Regions from separate parts of the Cronobacter malonaticus LMG 23826 genome, predicted to be linked through region 3. Evidence: predicted binding sites of a transcription regulator. Region 3 holds the regulator's gene; each other region holds the start of a gene.
The links. Region 3 encodes PurR, which represses purine synthesis genes. Its sites were predicted from a motif close to CANGCAAACGTTTGCNTG; they were not measured.
Positions count from the first base shown of each region.

Region 1: a site for PurR is predicted at 1,608-1,625, ahead of purE (5-(carboxyamino)imidazole ribonucleotide mutase). Genes of this name have one in related genera too.
Region 2: a site for PurR is predicted at 1,740-1,757, ahead of glyA (serine hydroxymethyltransferase). Genes of this name have one in related genera too.
Region 4: a site for PurR is predicted at 1,337-1,354, ahead of pyrC (dihydroorotase). Genes of this name have one in related genera too.

Region 1 covers NZ_CP013940.1:2,927,127-2,930,240, reverse strand. The annotation lists gene purK (5-(carboxyamino)imidazole ribonucleotide synthase) at 1-1,018, opposite strand, end outside; gene purE (5-(carboxyamino)imidazole ribonucleotide mutase) at 1,015-1,524, opposite strand; gene lpxH (UDP-2,3-diacylglucosamine diphosphatase) at 1,657-2,379, opposite strand; gene ppiB (peptidylprolyl isomerase B) at 2,383-2,877, opposite strand; gene cysS (cysteine--tRNA ligase) at 3,054-3,114, shown strand, end outside.
Region 2 covers NZ_CP013940.1:925,880-928,993, forward strand. The annotation lists gene glnB (nitrogen regulatory protein P-II) at 1-179, shown strand, start outside; gene hmpA (NO-inducible flavohemoprotein) at 363-1,553, opposite strand; gene glyA (serine hydroxymethyltransferase) at 1,873-3,114, shown strand, end outside.
Region 3 covers NZ_CP013940.1:2,215,027-2,218,140, forward strand. The annotation lists gene AFK66_RS10500 (MFS transporter) at 1-736, opposite strand, end outside; gene cydH (cytochrome bd-I oxidase subunit CydH) at 1,001-1,090, opposite strand; gene purR (HTH-type transcriptional repressor PurR) at 1,382-2,407, shown strand; gene punR (DNA-binding transcriptional activator PunR) at 2,425-3,114, opposite strand, start outside.
Region 4 covers NZ_CP013940.1:2,481,306-2,484,419, forward strand. The annotation lists gene grxB (glutaredoxin 2) at 1-609, shown strand, start outside; gene AFK66_RS11730 (lipoprotein) at 728-1,288, shown strand; gene pyrC (dihydroorotase) at 1,417-2,463, shown strand; gene dinI (DNA damage-inducible protein I) at 2,549-2,794, shown strand.

The DNA of each region.
Region 1 (3,114 bases), 710 kb from region 3:
GCAGCAACGGGGCGAGCGCTTCCAGCGTGGCGTCAATCAGCGTCGCCTCGGCATCGCTCAGATTGAGATGCCCGACTTTACGGCCTTCACGCACCTCTTTGTCATACCAGTGCAAATGCACCAGCGGCAGCTTCAGCCAGTCGTAATTCAGATCGGTGCCGATCAGATTCACCATCACCGATGGGCCGCTCACTACCGGTTGCGGCAGCGGCAGGCCGGTCACGGCGCGCAGATGCAGCTCAAACTGGCTGATGGACGCGCCGTTCTGCGTCCAGTGGCCGCTGTTATGCACGCGCGGCGCCAGCTCGTTAATCAGCAGGCCTTGCGGCGTCACGAAACATTCCATCGCCATCACGCCCACATAATTCAGCTCGTCCATAATCGCGCGCAGCATCGTTTCGGCCTGCTTCTGCTGCGTGGCGTTCGCCTGCGGGAAGGCCACGCTGGTGCGCAGAATGCCGTCCTGATGCAGGTTGTGGGTCAGTGGGTAAAAGACCGCGCTGCCGTCATGCGCGCGCGCGCCCACCAGCGATACTTCGCCGGTAAAGTTAATGCCCTGCTCGACGATGCATTCGCCGTAACATTCGGCGGGCAGCGTCTCAGTCTCGTTTTCGCGAAGACGCCACTGGCCGCGTCCATCGTAGCCGCCGGTGCGGCGCTTGACGATAGCCAGCTCACCGAGAGTCTCAAACACCTGCGGCCATTCGTCGCTGCTTGCCAGCAGCTGCCACGGCGCGGTGGGAAGATTCAGCTTATCGAGTAGCTGTTTCTGAGTGAAACGGTCGGCGATAAGCGGGAAAACATCGCGGTTAACGAACGCGTTGTGGCGCGCCAGCTCGCGGGTCAGGGCGGTTTCCGGCCAGCGTTCAATTTCTGCCGTAATAACGCTCTGCGCGAACGGCACCGCCTGCGGATCGGCGTCGAGCCCTACCGGCCAGACGCGAATGCCAAGCGGTTCGCCCGCCTGGCGCAGCATTCTGCCAAGCTGGCCGTTACCCAGCACGCATACCTGCTTCATGCCTCACCCCGCGGGTCCGGATTCTCCAGCACCTCATCGGTTTGCTTCTGACGCCACTCCTCAAGACGCGCCAGCAGCGCGCTATCATGCTGCGCCAGGATCTGGGCGGCCAGCAGAGCCGCGTTCGCCGCGCCCGCTTTACCGATAGCCAGCGTGCCCACCGGAATGCCGCGCGGCATTTGTACGATAGAGTAGAGGCTGTCCAGCCCGCTTAACGCCGCGCTCTGTACCGGCACGCCCAGCACCGGCACCAGCGTTTTCGCGGCAATCATGCCCGGCAGATGCGCCGCGCCGCCTGCGCCCGCGATGATCACCTGAAACCCATTCTCCTGCGCGCGCTCGGCGAAGCTGAAGAGTTTATCGGGCGTGCGGTGCGCGGAGACCACTTCAACGTGGTGAGGAACATCCAGGGCATCGAGAATTTCTGCGGCAAACTGCATGGTGGCCCAGTCGCTTCTGGAACCCATGACGATGGCGATACGCGCCGGGGTGTGGCTGGAAGACATACGTCTCAAAACTCCTGTGGTCAGGCGGCAAAATCAACGGGGTCGCCGTTACGAGGGCCTTGAGAATATCACGGAAAACCGGCAAGGAAAACGGTTGCGTAGGCGCGAGCGCGGCAAAAAGTACCGCGCGGATCAGAACGGAAAGGCTATCAGTTCCACGTTGTCGGGGGTGACTTTGACCATCGAGCCTTCGCTGTGCCAGGCGCCTAACACCACGCGGTGCGCGGGCTTGCCGTTCGCCTCCAGCGTGTGGACGGCAGGGCGGTGGGTGTGGCCGTGAATAAGCCACTGCACCTGCTGGCGTTCCATGGTTTCGACCACTGCCTGCGGGTTGACATCCATGATGGCGAGATCTTTCTGGCTGTTGGAGGCTTTGCTGCCGGCGCGCATGCGGGCGGCGATGCGGCGGCGCAGCCGCAGGGGGAGTGCGAGGAAAAGGGTTTGCAGCCACGGCTTATGCACTTTGGCGCGAAACGCCTGATAACCGGCATCGTCGGTGCATAGCGTGTCGCCATGCATAATCAGGACGCGTCTGCCGTAGAGATCCAGCACCTGCTCTTCAGGCAACAATTGCATACCGCTTTCGCGGGCGAAGCGACGGCCAAGCAGGAAATCACGGTTGCCGTGGATGAAATAGCAGGGAACGCCGGATTGCACGAGCGCGCGCAGGGCGGCGGCTATCTCGCGGTGCAGCGGTTCCGGGTCGTCATCGCCAATCCAGGCTTCAAAAAGATCGCCCAGGATGTAAAGGGCGTCCGCTTCACGCGCGGTACCGGCTAAAAAACGCAGAAAACCGGCGGTAATCGCCGGTTCTTCTGAGCACAGATGAAGATCTGCAATAAAGAGCGTCGCCACGAATTACTCGCTGACGGTTACGCGCTCGATAATCACGTCTTCTTTCGGCACATCCTGATGCATGCCGCTGCGGCCGGTGGAAACGCCTTTAATTTTATCAACCACGTCCATACCTTCGACCACTTCTGCGAACACGCAGTAGCCCCAACCCTGCAGGCTTTCGCCGCTGAAGTTCAGGAAGTCGTTATCAACAACGTTGATGAAGAACTGGGCCGTCGCGGAGTGCGGCGCCTGGGTGCGCGCCATAGCCAGCGTACCGCGGGTGTTCTTCAGGCCGTTGTTGGCTTCGTTCTTGATAGGATCTTTAGTGCTTTTCTGTTTCATGCCCGGCTCAAAGCCGCCGCCCTGAATCATAAAGCCGTTGATTACACGATGGAAAATGGTGTTGTCGTAGAAACCTTCGCGGCAGTAGTCCAGAAAGTTTTTTACCGTTTCCGGCGCTTTGTCATCGAACGTCTTGATTACGATGTCGCCGTGATTGGTGTGAAAAGTAACCATGTCTGCATCCTGTTTTGTTTCAGTGGTGCTTCGGCTTCCGAAAGAAGCCACAGTAGGAGGCTGTTATAGCATAACTCACCGCTTGCTTCACCTTGCAAAGTGGGGTGCTTGCGCTTTCAATTATGGGTAATATAGGGGTTTTATCTGCTTACCACACACTGACACGGAAACTTCTGATGTTAAAAATCTTCAATACCATGAGTCGCCAGAAAGAGGAATTTAAGCCTATCCATGCCG
Region 2 (3,114 bases), 1.3 Mb from region 3:
ATTTCCTGCCGAAGGTGAAAATAGAGATCGTGGTGACCGACGATATCGTCGATACCTGTGTGGATACGATTATCCGTACCGCTCAGACCGGTAAAATCGGCGACGGGAAGATTTTCGTTTTCGATGTGGCGCGCGTGGTGCGTATCCGCACCGGCGAGGAAGACGACGCCGCGATTTAAGCGTGCGCGATGGACAAAAAAGCAGGTCAGTGGACCTGCTTTTTTTATGCCCGGCGTTCATGGGGCGCGCAAGTAAATGGTGGGTGCGCTTCGCTTACCCACCCTACATAAAACCGCAAATCTCTATCGTAGGGCGGGTAAGCGCAGCGTACCCGCCGAACCGCTCTCAAAACAGCCGGACGCTTACAACACCTTGTGCGGGCCGAAACATTCGTAATGAATGTTCTCTTTATTCACGCCCATGCTCACTAACTGCTCCGCGGCGAACTGCATAAATTTCACCGGGCCGCAGACATAAAACTGCATGCCGGGCGTGGTCACATGTGCCTCGCGATCGCGAAGCGCCATCAACCCTTCACTGTCATAACGGCCCGCGCTGCGATCGGCGTCGGTCGGCACGCGGTACCAGACGTGGCGGGTAAAGCGGGGGAGCTTCGCGCCGAGCTGCGCCACTTCATCGGTAAACGCATGTACATCGCCGCTTTCCGCCGCGTGATACCAGTTCACCTGCGCCGGATGCTGCGCGCTTGCCAGCGTATCAAGCATCGCCAGCATCGGCGTCTGGCCCACACCCGCCGAGATAAGCGTCACCGGCGTCTGCGGCTCGACATCCATAAAGAAATCGCCCGCAGGCGCGGCAAGATTAACCACATCGCCCGGCTGCGCATGCTGATGCAGCCAGTTCGACACCTGGCCTTCGCCTTCGCGTTTCACCGCGATGCGATAGCTTTTGCCGTTCGGCTTGCGTGTGAGCGAATATTGGCGAATCTCCTGGTGCGCAAACTCCTGCGGTTTGATCCAGACGGCGGTGTACTGGCCGGGCAGGTAATCAGCAACCGGGCCGCCATCTACCGGCTCCAGCTCAAAGCTTGTGACAATCGCGCTCTGCGGCGTTTTACTCACGATGCGGAATTCGCGCGTGCCTTCCCAGCCGCCGGTTTTCTGCGCGTTGCTCTGGTAAATCTCGGCTTCGCGGTTAATAAACACGCCCGCCAGCACGCCATAGGCTTTACCCCAGGCGTCCAGCACTTCCTGGCCTGGGCTGAACATCTCGTCGAGCGTCGCCAGCAGGTGCTCGCCCACAATGTTGTACTGCTCCGGTTTGATATTAAAGCTGGTGTGCTTCTGGGCGATTTTCTCCACCGCCGGCAGCAGGGCCGCGAGGTTTTCGATATTGGTGGCGTAGGCGCAGATGGCGTTGAACAGCGCTTCACGCTGATCGCCATTGCGCTGGTTACTCATGTTGAAAATCTCTTTGAGTTCCGGGTTGTGCGTAAACATCCGGTCATAAAAGTGCGCGGTGAGTTTCGGGCCAGTCTGCGCCAGCAGCGGGATGGTGGATTTCACGACGGCGATGGTTTGACTATCCAGCATGGTTGCTTCCTTCCGTTTTTCTATAAAATGTATTTTAAATGCATCTTATAAAAAATACCTGCACGCTGTAAATGGTTTTATCAAGCAGGAGAAAACGGTCGCGTATGAAAAAAAGACAGGTTGAAAATGAAAATAAGTCGCGTAAAGCGCGCGTTTGCTTAATCGTTCAAACCCTTGCGCCACGCCATGCCAAACGTTTGCGTAAAAACCTCTGTCAAGCCCTATCTTCACGCTGCCAATCGGTTTACACTGTTGGCCGTCGCCCAAAAGGGCCCCTAATTGCAGTACATTTTATTGTCAGCTGAGTCAGGAGATGCGGATGTTAAAGCGTGAAATGAACATTGCCGATTATGATGCCGAACTGTGGCAGGCTATGGAGCAGGAAAAAGTACGTCAGGAAGAGCACATCGAACTGATCGCCTCCGAAAACTACACCAGCCCGCGCGTCATGCAGGCGCAGGGCTCTCAGCTGACCAACAAATATGCCGAAGGTTATCCGGGCAAGCGCTACTACGGCGGCTGCGAATATGTGGATATCGTTGAACAACTGGCGATTGACCGCGCGAAAGAACTCTTCGGCGCTGACTACGCCAACGTGCAGCCGCACTCCGGCTCCCAGGCCAACTTCGCGGTCTACACCGCGCTGCTGCAGCCGGGCGATACCGTTCTTGGTATGAACCTGGCGCAGGGCGGCCACCTGACTCACGGCTCTCCGGTCAACTTCTCCGGTAAGCTCTACAACATCATTCCTTACGGTATCGACGAGTCCGGCAAAATCGATTACGACGATATGGCGAAGCAGGCGAAAGAGCACAAGCCGAAGATGATCATCGGTGGCTTCTCCGCTTACTCCGGCATCGTTGACTGGGCAAAAATGCGTGAAATCGCCGACAGCATCGGCGCATACCTGTTCGTCGATATGGCGCACGTGGCGGGCCTGATTGCCGCAGGTGTTTACCCGAACCCGGTTCCGCACGCGCACGTCGTGACTACGACCACCCATAAAACGCTGGCTGGCCCGCGCGGTGGTCTGATCCTCGCCAAAGGCGGCAGCGAAGAGCTGTACAAAAAACTGAACTCTGCCGTGTTCCCGAGCGCGCAGGGCGGCCCGCTGATGCACGTTATCGCGGCGAAAGCGGTCGCGCTGAAAGAAGCGATGGAGCCGGAGTTCAAAACCTACCAGCAGCAGGTGGCCAAAAACGCCAAAGCGATGGTGGAAGTGTTCCTGAACCGCGGCTACAAAGTGGTCTCCGGCGGTACGGAAAACCACCTGTTCCTGCTGGATCTGGTCGATAAAAACCTGACCGGTAAAGAAGCGGACGCCGCACTTGGCCGCGCCAACATCACCGTTAACAAAAACAGCGTGCCGAACGATCCGAAAAGCCCGTTCGTCACCTCCGGCATCCGTATCGGTTCTCCGGCGGTTACGCGTCGCGGCTTCAAAGAAGCGGAAGTTAAAGAGCTGGCCGGCTGGATGTGCGACATCCTGGACAACATCAATGACGAAGCGGTTATCGAGCGCGTCAAAGGTAAAGTACTGGATATCTGCGCACGCTTCCCG
Region 3 (3,114 bases):
TCAGCACCAGCATGGCGGTGACGAACGCCGCGCTGGCGTCAGTGATGTGGTGCAACACCGGCGCGATATAGGTATAGAGCGTAAACATCGCGCCCGCGCCGAGCACGGTTGTCAGCAGCGCGCTCACCACCTGCGGGCGCATCAGCACCGCGAGTTCGCTTTTCACATCCGGGCGCTCGCCGCTGCCGCCTTTCGGCAGTGAGAACCAAAGGCTCGCCATCGCCACAAGGCCAAGTCCGGCCGTCGCCAGAAACGACATTCGCCAGCCGATGGTTTCACCAAGCCAGGTTGCCGCCGGCACGCCACCGATATTGGCGATGGTCAGGCCCATAAACATCGTCGCGACGGCGCTCGCCTGTTTATGCTTCGGCACGACGCTTGCCGCCACCACCGAGCCGAGGCCGAAGAACGCCCCGTGGTTAAGACTGGTGAGAATACGCGAGGCCATCAGCGTCATGTAATCCGGCGCCAGTGCCGAGAGCACGTTGCCGAGCGTAAAAATCGCCATCAGAAAAATCAGCGCGCTACGCCGTGCTCGGTGCGACAGCAAAAGCGTCATCAGCGGCGCGCCCACCATCACGCCGACCGCGTAGGCGCTTATCAGCATACCGGCGGCCGGAATCGAGACGTTGACGCCATTCGCTATTACCGGCAATAAGCCCATCGGAGAAAACTCGGTCGTGCCAATGCCAAAAGCACCAATAGCCAGTGCCAGTAACGGGAAATTGACTTTCATTCATCGCTCCAGAAATTGTACAACAGCGCCGGAATACCCGACGTTACAGCAGGATGCAGAAAAGGATGGCAGTTTCAGTCAGAAAAGATAAGTGACAAAAACAGCAAAATATTATTGCGTGGGTGTTAAAGAACACGCAAAAGTTGTTATTAGCGAATGATAAGGGAATAACGAGAAAAAGAAAGGAAACGGCGAGCGGGCAGCGCTTAAGCGCAAGAGAAGTATAAGAAAGCGGGAGAACCGATACGCGCTCCCGCCTGACGCTTAATGCAGGATGGCGGTAAAAGCGCCCGCCACAATAAGACCCAGCACAACAATGGTGGTGACCAGCGAAAATTTCAGATCGGTACTCATGGTATTCTCCTTAAAGACCCCATAAAAATCAGGTAGTGGGCATTTTTGCATAAACAATCCGAAAAATCCTGCGACATTTAACCAGATATGCGTTTTCCCTCTTCCCCTTTCGATAAAGATAAGCCAAAATTCGTCGCTACTTTATTCGGTACCGGCCATCGACCCCTCCTCACGATAAATGTCGCGTTTCCCGGCATGCCGCACTCTCCTCGCGGCAGTCAGGGGTGTATACAGGCAAACGATTAACCCGTGATTTTACACGGCTCAGCCAGGGGTCTGGAGTGATTATTAATGGCAACAATTAAAGACGTCGCGAAGCGAGCCAACGTTTCCACAACAACAGTCTCACATGTAATTAACAAAACCCGTTTTGTGGCGGAAGAGACGCGCAACGCGGTTTGGGCGGCTATTAAAGAATTACACTATTCGCCAAGCGCCGTGGCGCGCAGCCTGAAGGTGAACCACACCAAATCTATCGGGCTGCTGGCGACCAGTAGCGAAGCGCCCTATTTCGCCGAAATCATCGAAGCGGTTGAGAACAGCTGCTTCGCCAAAGGCTATACGCTAATTTTGGGCAACGCGCATAACAATCTGGAAAAGCAGCGCGCGTATCTGTCGATGATGGCGCAAAAGCGCGTCGACGGCCTGCTGGTGATGTGTTCGGAATACCCGCAGCCACTGCTCGCCACGCTTGAAGAGTATCGTCATATCCCGATGGTGGTGATGGACTGGGGCGAAGCGAAAGCCGATTTCACCGACTCGGTTATTGATAACGCGTTCCAGGGTGGTTATCTCGCCGGGCGTTATCTTATCGAACGCGGCCATCGCGATATCGGTGTGATCCCGGGGCAGCTTGAGCGCAACACCGGCGTCGGGCGCTTCTCCGGCTTTATGAAAGCGCTGGAAGAAGCGGCTATCAAAGTACCGGAAAACTGGATCGTGCAGGGCGATTTCGAGCCGGAATCTGGTTACCGCGCGATGCAGCAGATCCTCTCGCAGCCGCAGCGTCCCACCGCTATCTTCTGCGGCGGCGATATTATGGCGATGGGCGCTATCTGCGCCGCCGATGAGATGGGCCTGCGCGTGCCGCAGGATATTTCCATCATCGGCTACGACAACGTACGCAACGCGCGTTTCTTTAGCCCGGCGCTGACGACTATCCATCAGCCCAAAGAGACGCTCGGCCAGACCGCGTTCAATATGCTGCTCGACCGCATCGTGAACAAACGCGAAGAGTCGCAGACCATTGAAGTGCACCCGCGCCTGATCGAACGCCGCTCGGTGGCGGATGGCCCGTTCCGCGACTATCGCCGTTAATCCTTCCGGGAGCCGTATTACTGCGGCTCCCGCAGCCACTCCTTGTTCAGCGTTTCACTGTCCCCCAGATAATCGAGCAGCCAGCGCAGCGCGGGCGAGGCGTCGCTTTGCCGCCACGTCAGGCAGCAGGCGGCATCCGGAAACGGGTTTTCGAGCGTTAGCGCGCGCCACTCTCCGCTGTCGAGCCACGGCTTCGCAAAGTGCGTCGGCACCATGCCGATACACAACCCTTCGCTCAGCGCATCGGCGGCGCAGTACCAGTCCGGCACCACCACGCGCCGCTGGTTATCCAGCAGCCAGGTGATACGCTTGGGCAGCGATCGCGACGTATCTTCCAGCACCAGTGAGGGGTAATCGCGTAGCCTGTCGTCGCTGAGCGCGCCCGCGTGCTGCGCCAGCGGATGATGGTGCGCCACCACGCAGCGCCAGCTCAGCATGCCCATATCGCGAAACGCGAAGCGCCCGCCAACCGGAATCGCCTGTGTGGCCCCGATGGCAAGTTCCACGCGCCCGTCCGCCAGCGCGTCCCAGACGCCGTTAAACACCTCCTGCGACACCTGCAACTCCACATCAGAGAAGTGCCGGTAGAAATCGAGCACCAGCCGCCGGACGCGTTCCGGGCGCACGATATTGTCCACCGCGATGGAGAGCTGCCCGCGCCAGCCGTTGGCAATCTGCTGGCACTGCTGTCTGGTGATCATCATTTT
Region 4 (3,114 bases), 270 kb from region 3:
AAAGCGCGCATGATTTTCGGGCTGAAAAACCTTCCGGTGGAGCTTATCGTGATGTCTAACGATGACGAAGCCACGCCTACCCGCATGATTGGCCAGAAGATGGCCCCGATTCTGCAAAAAGACGACAGCCGCTACCTGCCGGAAAGCATGGATATCGTTCACTACGTCGATAATCTCGACGGCAAACCGCTGCTCACCGGCAAGCGCAACCCGGCGATTGAAGAGTGGCTGCGCCGCGTTAACGGCTACGTTAACCGCCTGCTGCTGCCGCGCTTCGCCAAAGCGCCGTTCGATGAGTTCGCCACCCCCGAAGCGCGCCGTTACTTTACCGAGAAAAAAGAGGCGGCGATTGGATCCTTCGAGGAGCATATGGCTCACTCCGCCGGGCTGATTAAAAACATCAGCGACGACCTGCGCGCGCTTGATAAACACATCGTTCAGCCGAACGCCGTGAACGGCGAGCTTTCAGAAGATGATATCCATCTCTTCCCGTTGCTGCGTAACCTGACGCTGGTTGCTGGCGTCAACTACCCTACCCGTGTCGCGGACTATCGCGACAACATGGCCAAGCAGACGCAAATTAATCTGCTGTCAAAAATGGCTATCTGACGACAGCGCCGGTGGCCTCCACCGGCGTTTTAAGCCGAATCCGCTTTTGCCGCTTCCACTGGCGGGGCATCCTGCTTTGTGTCAGGATCGCCCGACAGCACCAGAACGAGGGAAGCTTATGAAAAAAATGTTAGTCGCCGCAGCGCTTATCGTCAGCGGCTTGCTGGTGGGATGTAACCAGCTCACGCAATACACCGTCACCGAACAGGACATCAATCAGGCGCTACAAAAGCGCAATAACTACGCCAAAGATATCGGCGTGCCGGGTCTTGCCGACGCGCATATCGTCTTAACCAACCTGAACAGCGCCATTGGCCGCGAAGAACCGAATAAAATTACGCTCAACGGCGATGCGAGCCTCGATATGACCTCGCTGTTCGGCAACCAGAAAGCGCTGGTGAAGCTCAAACTGAAAGCGCTGCCGACGTTCGATAAAGAGAAAGGCGCTATTTATCTGCGCGAGATGGAAGTGGTCGACAGCAGCATCACGCCGGACAAAATGGCACCGGTACTGGAAACGTTAATGCCGTATCTGAATAAATCGCTGCGCAGTTACTTTGAACAGCGTCCGGCTTATGTACTGAGCGAAGACCGTACCAAAGGCGAAGCGCTGGCGAAAAAATTCGCCAAAGGGCTTGAAGTGAAACCAGGCGAAATCGTCATCCCGCTGACCGATTAACGCCACACCGGGGGCGCAATGCCCCCGAATTTTCAGGAAAAGGATGCAAAGGAAAACGTTTACGCTTATCCTTAGTGCCCGGCATAAAACCAGCCATTACTGACTGTTTCCCCAAGCCGGAGCCTTCCATGACTGCACAACCCCAGGTTTTAACTATCCGCCGCCCTGACGACTGGCATGTTCATCTGCGTGATGGCGACATGCTCAAAACCGTCGTGCCTTATACCAGCGAAACTTACGGGCGCGCTATCGTCATGCCAAACCTGGCGCCGCCGGTCACGACCGTGGAAGCCGCTATCGCCTATCGCCAGCGCATTCTCGACGCCGTACCGGAAAACAACACGTTCGAACCTCTGATGACCTGCTATCTCACCGACACGCTGGATGCAGACGAGCTGGAGCGCGGTTTTCAGCAGGGCGTATTTACCGCCGCCAAGCTCTACCCGGCAAACGCCACGACCAACTCCAGCCACGGCGTCACCAGCGTTGATAACATCATGACGGTGCTTGAGCGCATGGAAAAACTCGGCATGCCGCTGCTGGTGCATGGTGAAGTGACGCACAGCGAGGTTGATATTTTCGATCGCGAAGCGCGGTTTATTGAGACGGTGATGGAGCCGCTCAGAAAGCGCCTGCCGGGCCTGAAAGTGGTCTTTGAACATATCACCACCAAAGACGCCGCCGACTACGTACGCGACGGGAACTCGCTGCTCGGCGCGACCATCACGCCGCAGCACCTGATGTTTAACCGCAACCATATGCTCGCAGGCGGCATTCGCCCGCACCTTTACTGCCTGCCGATTCTCAAGCGTAACGTGCACCAGCAGGCATTGCGCGAGCTGGTGGCGAGCGGCTGTGAGCGCGTCTTTCTTGGCACCGACTCCGCCCCGCACGCGCGCCATCGCAAAGAGACGAGCTGCGGCTGCGCGGGCTGTTTTAACGCCCCTTCTGCGCTCGGCGCGTACGCCACCGTGTTTGAAGAGATGAACGCGCTGGCGCACTTTGAAGCGTTCGCCTCGCTGAACGGCCCGCGCTTTTACGGCCTGCCGGTGAATGAAGGCACCGTAACGCTGGTGCGTGAGGAAAGCGTTATGCCGGAAACTATCGCTATCGCCGACGACACGCTGGTGCCGTTCCTGGCGGGCGAAGCGGTACGCTGGACGGTAAAACGCTAAGCGTGCGCTAAAAAAACCCGGCCCCCTGTTGCATGCTGCACGGCAAAGCTGTATATATATACAGTATGATTAACAGGGGGTTGTTATGCGTATTGAAGTGACTATCGCCAAAACCACGCCGCTACCGCCGGGCGCTATCGACGCGCTGGCCTGCGAGCTATCCCGCCGTATTGAAAGCCATTTTCCGGAAATGCCGAATCATGTGAGCGTGCGTTATGCCGCCGCTAACCAACTGTCGGTTCTGGGTGGCGCGAAAGAAGATAAAGATCGCATCAGCGAAATTCTCCAGGAAACCTGGGAGAGCGCTGACGACTGGTTTACCACTGATTAACCCTCATTACTGTCTTCTCTATGGTGTCAGTTTTTCCGGGCTTCGCCGCCCGGCTTTTTTATTTGTAGCGCCTTTTTCTGCGATAGTCCGAATTTTTCCTTTTCAGCCTTAATCTCATTGATCCGCCTCCTTAACAAAAATTTGCGAATAATCTGCCGTTTTATTGTTCAGTTAATTCAAAATCTCGAAAAAAATGTGTGTCAGGGTATTTATTTCTGCCCCATTTTCCTTTAATGGTTGATATACTTTATTTGCTTCAGAGATAAGAAAAGCCGCATTGAACCTCATGAGTCGTTGTCTATAAACACGTATAAAGGGGG